DNA from 2 places in the Mesorhizobium sp. Pch-S genome. Region 1 is predicted to be linked to the other one. Evidence: riboswitches for the same ligand, from Rfam matches in the RefSeq annotation. Region 1 holds a riboswitch; the other holds the start of a gene.
What was found. A riboswitch is a leader RNA that binds a small molecule or an ion and turns the genes downstream of it on or off. The one in region 1 is predicted to bind cobalamin.

Region 1 (3,585 bases):
ATGGTCTTCAGCGTCGGCAACATGCTTTCATAGGCAAACTCGACATTCTCAGGTGTATCCGGGAATGCCAGATTGCGCAGCTTCTGCTGCGCATTCTCCAACACCACGCCGTTCGGCTTGCCCGTTTTCCTGTTGCGCAGGATGATGCCTCCGGGCGGATTGCCCTCGATTGCATCATAGCCGGCAGCATGCATGGCGGCCGAGTTAGCCCATGCGCCATGGCCGATATCGTCGAGGATCAAGACGGGGCGGTCGGGCGAGATTTCATCGAGCAGCGCGATTGGATTGTCGCTCTGGTCGAGCAGGTTGGTCATGCTGACGCCGGATCCCAGCACCCAGTCGGTCTTGCTGCTTTTCACACAGGCTTCGACGGTTGCAAGCGTGTCGTCGAGCTCGTCGAAGGGACCGAATTCGCACAGGATCTCGTTGACACCGGCCTCGACGAGATGGACGTGCGCGTCCTGGAAGCCCGGAAGCACCATCCTGCCGCCGAGATCGATGACTTCGGCTTCCTTGCCGGCAGCTGCCAGGACATCCTGCATCGCACCAACGGCAATGATCATGCCATTGTCGTCAATGGCCATGGCCTCGGCAGTCGGCACCTTCGGGTTGACGGTGTGGATGCTGGCGTTCGTCAGCACCTTGGTCTTGGCAAAGGCAGGGGCGCTTAGCGCCACGCCTGCGGTCAGGAGCAGCACCGGAAGGTACAATCGGCAATCGAGAATGCCAACCATCTGCGGCCCTCCGAACATGGAGCGATCTAAGCTGCTTTGCAGGAGGTACACAAGAAGCGATCTCTCCGTCCACGATTCTGGCCGGTTCGGTTCCGCTGACGCAATCCGTCCTCATATCTCTCGCCGTCGGGCGTGCCACCATCGAAGCCGTATCACCGGCACCGCTCGCGATCGGGGGGGGGCTGACAGGCCGACAGGAGAACACCGATAAGCACGACATGAAACAAGCATATCTGCGACCTCGCTTTGCCGGTCACCCTCCGTTTGCCACATTGCAACAATGTCACGGAGCAACGCATCTCTGGGTTTCGCAACCTCTCGCAGTCATACGCCTTTGCGGATCCGGCAAATGCGTCGACGCTCATGAACTCCCGGCCGCGATGGCGGATCGCACCGATCTTGACGGACAGTTAGCCATCACTTGCGGCAAATCGCCTGCACAGCCCGCGGTGGCATTGATGTTCCCCGCGCCGCTTCTAAAATAAGCAGGACTGCAGCGTGAGTCCCCACCGTCATGTCCGAGCAGGAAGCGAACCATCGCGAACGTGAGCACCGGCAACGGGTACTGAAGGGGGCCACCATCATCACCAGCATCCACAATTCGGAAATCCCCTGCGTGGTGCGCAACCAGCATACGAATGGCGCGGAACTCAAGGTGGCTGCCGACGCCATCATTCCGGAACGATTCAGCCTCTATGTGCCTGTTGACGGCGTCGCCTATGAAGCGCTCGTGCGCTGGCGCCGCAACGACCGCGTCGGCGTGCAATTCACCGGCACCGGGCCGAAACCACGGTTCCATTACGGCTGACCCCGCAACCCGGGCTTGGACATCCTTCTTCCTTTGCTCGACAACCAGACCAGTTGACGCTCGGCACTGCCGTGGCTAGCTTCGAATCTGGAGCTGGTTCCGCCGCAAGGCGGATGAAAAGGGAACACGGTGCGGCCGAACAATCGGCCAGAGCCGCGACTGCCCCCGCAACTGTAACCGTTGAGCCTTCTTCCAAGACGCCACTGATCGCTGCATGCGATCGGGAGGCGGAAAAGGGCGATGACACGGAAGTCAGGAGACCTGCCTGTTCCAGTCACCCATGCTTGACCACGAGGGGTGGTCAGGCGCGGTCGTCCGTGGCGGTGACACGTGAAGTGTTGCCGCATGCCGGAACGGCCGGAAGGTGAAATGCGACTGTCTGCAAATCTGCCTTCGCCCCGTCCACCTGCGGTTCGAAATGAACCTTGCGGCGCCGTTGCGCCGTCGATCCTTTTGGGGGCGGAATTGAAGAAGACTGTCTTTTTGACCGGTGCCGTAGCACTGGTTTCCACAAGCCATGCAGGCGCCCAGGACCCTGCCGGCAACGCCACGATGCTCGAGCGGATCGTCATCAGCACGCCGCTCCGGCGCGAAACGACGCTCGAGCGCTCGACCTCGTCCGTCACGGTGATCGACCGCCAGAGCATCGAGCGCTCTGCGGCGCCCGACTTGCCCTCCCTGCTCAAATCCTACACCGGCGTTTCCATCGTCTCTTATGGTGGCCAGGGTTCGGCATCCAACCTCTATTTGCGCGGCATGTCGGCCAGCCAGACGCTGGTGCTGGTCAATGGCGTGAGGGCAGGCTCGGCCACCACCGGCACGGCCTCGCTCGGCAACATTCCGCTGGATTCGATCGAACGTATCGAGGTCGCCAAGGGCGCGCATTCGGCGCAATATGGTTCCGACGCCATGGGTGGCGTCGTCAACATCATCACCAGACAGGGCGGCCCATGCGCCCAAGGCCGCGACAGTTGTGGCTCGGTTACGGCCGGTGTGAGCCATCCGTGGGGCGGCACATTGTCCGGCAATGTGCGTGGTCAGAGCGCAAGCGGCGTCGATTATTCGCTCGGCGGCAGCCTGATCGGCACGCATGGTTACGATTTCACGGCCCCGACCGCCTACGGACATGAGCCGGACGATGACGGCTTCCTGCTCGGCTCGATCAATGCCTCGCTTTCGAAACGGTTCGACTGGGGCCGGGTGTATGGCGACGCTGTACTTGCCAGAAGCCGTAGCCAATATGACGACGCCTATCCTGGCGCCAACGAAGTCGACACGACCAGTTTTGCCGGCAAGCTTGGCACCGAGATCAAGCATTCCGACGACTGGTCCTCGACCGTCGAACTGTCAAGTTCGCTCGATCGCTCGCGCAATTTCCGCGATGGTGTTGCCGGCGACAGCCGCTTCAACTCCAGCCGCTACGGTCTCTTCGCCTCCACCACGAAGAATTTCGACACCGGTAGCGTTGCACATGTGCTGACCGGTGGGGCCGAAGTCTATCGCGAGCAGGTCGATTCGACCGTCAACTTCGATGTCAGCGCACGCACGCTGGCAGCGGTGTTCAGCCAGTACTCACTATCCTATGACGCACTCAGCATCGACAGCGGCATCCGCTATGACCACAATGGCCAGTTCGGCGGCGCCACCACCTACAATGTCGGTGCGAGCTATGAAATCCTGCCGGATCTCAGGTTGCGCTCGTCCTATGCCACCGGCTTCAGGGCACCGAGCTTCAACGAGCTTTATTATCCAAACTACTCCAACCCGAACCTCAAGCCGGAAAAGTCCAGATCCTATGAGGTCGGGGTGAACTGGCAAGCAGGCGCCGACACCAATCTGGACGTTGCCTTCTATCAAACCTGGCTGACCGACGCGATCGCTTCCAACCCGCCGACCTACCTGCCCTTCAACGTCGCAAGCGCGCGCATCACCGGTTTCGAAGCCGCGCTTGCACATCGCTTCAGCACCGAATGGAGCGGCAGGGTGACCATTGATGTCCGTGAGCCACTGAACCAGGACAACGGCAAATACATCCCCTATCGC
Region 2 (3,585 bases), 680 kb from region 1:
CTTGACGGCGTCGGTTTCTTTCATCGCCGGATGCGTCTTCAGGAAGTTCAGCAGCTTCCGGTAGCCGGCGTCATCCTGGTAGTCGAGCAGCACCAGGAATTCGGGGTTGCGGGTAGCGACGGTTTCCCAGTCCGTGTTGCCCCAGTTGGTGGGCAGGTCGTCCATGATGTTCCTGCCGCCGGCCGCCTCGATCATTGCCGTGGGGATCGCGAATTTGCCGGCAGTGAAAGGTTTGTCCTCGCCGGAATCGTAGAGGAACACACGTGTGCCGCTGCGGCTGCCGACCTTGGCGGTGATGGCGGCGAGCCTTTCCTTCCATCCGGCAACCAGTGCGTGGGCCTCGCTCTCCTTGCCGAAGATCTTGCCGAGCTTCTCAACGTCGCCGTACAGCAGATCCATCGAAGCCGCCGGCCGGTTCTTGTCGAGGTGGACGCAGCTTTCGCTGAGCACCAGCGTCTTGATCCCGTGTGGCGCCAGCGTGTCGGGCGTCACGTCGCCGCCGGGCTTCATGCCGTAGTACCAGCCGGCAAAGAAGAAGTCGGGCTCGACCGCCAGCAGGTTCTCCAGCGTCGGATATTTGGGTGCGAGTTCCGGGATCGAGCCTTGCGCCTTCTTGAAGGCGTCGTCGACCTTGTACCAGCCGGTGATGCCGGTCAGGCCGACGATCTCCGGTTGCAGGCCGAGCGCAAAGGCCATTTCCGACATGTTGAGATCGTTGATCACCGCGCGTTTCGGGGCGGCGTCGAAAGTCACCGGAATGCCGCAGCTGTCGACGGTGACCGGGAAGGCAAAGGCAGCAGACGAAAGAAGCGTGGCGGCAAGGCAGAAAGCGAGGCGTTTCATGGCGGCTCCGGATGGATCGGTTCAGCGGGAAAGGCGTATCGGCACGTCGAAGACCGTCAGTTCGCGATCCTGTTCGTCCGGATGAGGCAGTCTGAGCACGTCGATGCCAAAGACCTCGCGCACCAGCTCTGCCGTGAGCGTTTCGCGCGGCGTGCCGAGCGCGACGAGGCGCGCCCTGCTCATTACGGCAACGTGGGTGGCGAAGGGTGCAACCAGCGGCAGATCGTGCAGCACCGTGACGACTGCGATGCCCAACCTGGCGACGAACTCCAGCAATTCGCCGCGGGCGCGCGGGTCGAGATGGTTTGTCGGCTCGTCAAGGAACAGCACGTGCGGCTGCTGCGCGATCGCCCGCGCCAGCTGCGCGCGTTGGCGCTCGCCACCGGAAAGCGAGCCCATGCGGCGGTCGCGCAGGGCAAGCAGGCCGGTTCGCTCCAGCGCGTCGATCACGACATTGCGGTCGTCGCTGCGACGACGAAGTCCGGCATGGGGGATACGGCCGAGCCCGACATAGTCGTGGACAGCTAGCTGGGCATCCGGCTGATCGGATTGGCCGACCACGGCGATGCGGCGGGCCCGTTCCGCCATCGGCAGGCGGTCGAGCGGTTCGCCGTCGAGACTGACCATGCCGCCGACAGGTTTGAGCATGCCGCACAGCATGCGCATCAGCGTCGTCTTGCCGGCGCCGTTTGGACCGATGATGGCGAGCCTTTCGCCGGCGCGCACGTCGAGACCGACACTGTCGACCAGGGTGATGCCTTTTTCCGGCCGATAGCAAAGGTCGCGCGCCTGCAGGACAACAGCGCTCGTGAAAGCAGCTTCTGCGGCGCGTTGCGTTGCGCCGTCGAAAGGACGCGTCGCCCCATCACGCTGAAAAACGGCAAACCCTTCCAACTGATCCCTCATCGATCAGGTGCGGAAGGATGGCCAGAATGACGGGCTGTGCCGTCCTTGTAGCGTCCTCCCGGCACACCCCGTCCGGTCAACTCACTGCGATGGCAGGTCTCCTGGCTCGCGGATCGTTGCGCTGTCCTGCCTTCCCGGCACCTTGGCCAGTGGCGTTCTCGGACTTTGCTACCGCTTACAGTTGCGGGGGCAGCCACGGTCTGGGCCCTCGCGGGCTTCACCGTATTCCCTTTTCACCCCGGACCTTTCGATTCGAGGCACCATCGCCGGGGACCCTATTGTGACCGCTGCCGCCTGGCAATGGCGATTCGTGTCCGGGACCTGCGGTGGCGCGCCGCTCCTCTGGCGGAATGTAGCGGGCGCGCCGCGGGTGGCAGTCGCAGTCCTGGTGGCGGCCCTTGAACAGGGAAATCAGCGATTTGACGATCATGCGGCCTGCCCGCTCCAGCTCGGAAACGGGTCCGGAAGATCGCGCCACAGCTGCGGCGCGAAGACGGGCTCATCGACCAGGCAGGCGTCGAGTTCGGCACGAATTCGGCTTTCGTCCATCGGGTCGCAGCCGATGAAGACCAGTTCCTGGCGGCGGTCGCCCCACATCGGATCGAAATAGGGTTGCATGGCTTCCCGCCATGCCGGGTTGTCGGGCCATCGCTTTCGGGGGACCGCTGCCCACCAGAGCCCGCGTTTGCCGGTCCGTACCAGAGCGCCGGCCTGGCTCAATTCCCCAACATGGTCGGGGCGTGTCGCCAGCCAGAAGAAACCCTTGGCGCGCACCACACCTGGCCATGGCCGCCCGACGAATGCCTGCAGCTTGAAGGGGTCGAACGGGCGGCGCTCGCGGTAGACGAAGGAACGGATGCCGTATTCCTCTGTCTCGGGGACGTGGTCCTTGAAGCCGTTCAGTTCCTTGAACCAGAGCGGATGCTGTTCGGCCTGCTCGAAATCGAAACGGCCTGTGTCGAGCACCTTGTCGAGCGGCACGCGGCTGAAATCCGTCTCGACGAGCTCGGCCTGCGGGTTGAGCGAACGGATGATCTTGCGGGCCAGGTCGAGATCCTTTGCGGGCGTATCGGAAACCTTGTTGAGCACGATGACATCGGCAAACTCGATCTGTTCGACCAGGAGATCGACGAGCACGCGTTCATCCGAAGCGCCGAGTGCCTCGCCGCGGTCGCGCAGGAAATCCGACGACGAATAATCTCGCAGCAGGTTCGCGGCATCGACGACCGTCACCATGGTGTCGAGACGGGAGACGTCGGCAAGGCTGTTGCCTGCTTCGTCGCGAAACTCGAAGGTCGAGGCAACCGGCAGAGGTTCCGAAATGCCTGTCGACTCGATCAGCAGGTAGTCGAACCTGTCCTGTTCGGCGAGCCGGCGCACTTCCGCAAGGAGGTCGTCACGCAACGTGCAGCAGATGCAGCCATTGGTCATCTCGACCAGTTGCTCATCGGTCCGGGACAGATTGGCACCCCCGTCGCGTACCAGCGCGGCGTCGATGTTGACCTCGCTCATGTCGTTGACGATGACGGCAACCCGGCGTCCGTCGCGATTGTGAAGGATGTGGTTGAGAAGTGTGGTCTTGCCGGCGCCCAGGAATCCGGAAAGGACGGTTACGGGAAGACGCCTTCGATTGTGCGTGGGCATGACTGCTTTCCAGAGGCTGTAGTGAGGTGAACCTGGAGTGGTCCGCCTTGGGAGGAGCGACCAAATTCGGGAAGAGGTCACCAACGAGATTGTTACGTTGTAACATAACAAAATCGAAAGGCAAGCTGCATGCGGTCAGGGAGAAAAACAGGTCCGTTTGCAAGGTCGACGGTCCTTGCCGCACGAGAGCTT

Region 2: it holds a riboswitch for cobalamin, as region 1 does, so the genes downstream of both, C1M53_RS11350 (ABC transporter ATP-binding protein) here and C1M53_RS08360 (TonB-dependent receptor) in region 1, are expected to answer to the same signal.

Annotation. Positions count from the first base shown of each region.
Region 1 covers NZ_CP029562.1:1,799,979-1,803,563, forward strand. The annotation lists gene C1M53_RS08350 (amidohydrolase) at 1-734, opposite strand, end outside; gene C1M53_RS08355 (PilZ domain-containing protein) at 1,249-1,542, shown strand; cobalamin riboswitch at 1,620-1,826, shown strand; gene C1M53_RS08360 (TonB-dependent receptor) at 2,095-3,585, shown strand, end outside.
Region 2 covers NZ_CP029562.1:2,476,296-2,479,880, reverse strand. The annotation lists gene C1M53_RS11355 (ABC transporter substrate-binding protein) at 1-843, opposite strand, end outside; gene C1M53_RS11350 (ABC transporter ATP-binding protein) at 865-1,749, opposite strand; cobalamin riboswitch at 1,823-2,029, opposite strand; gene zigA (zinc metallochaperone GTPase ZigA) at 2,176-3,393, opposite strand.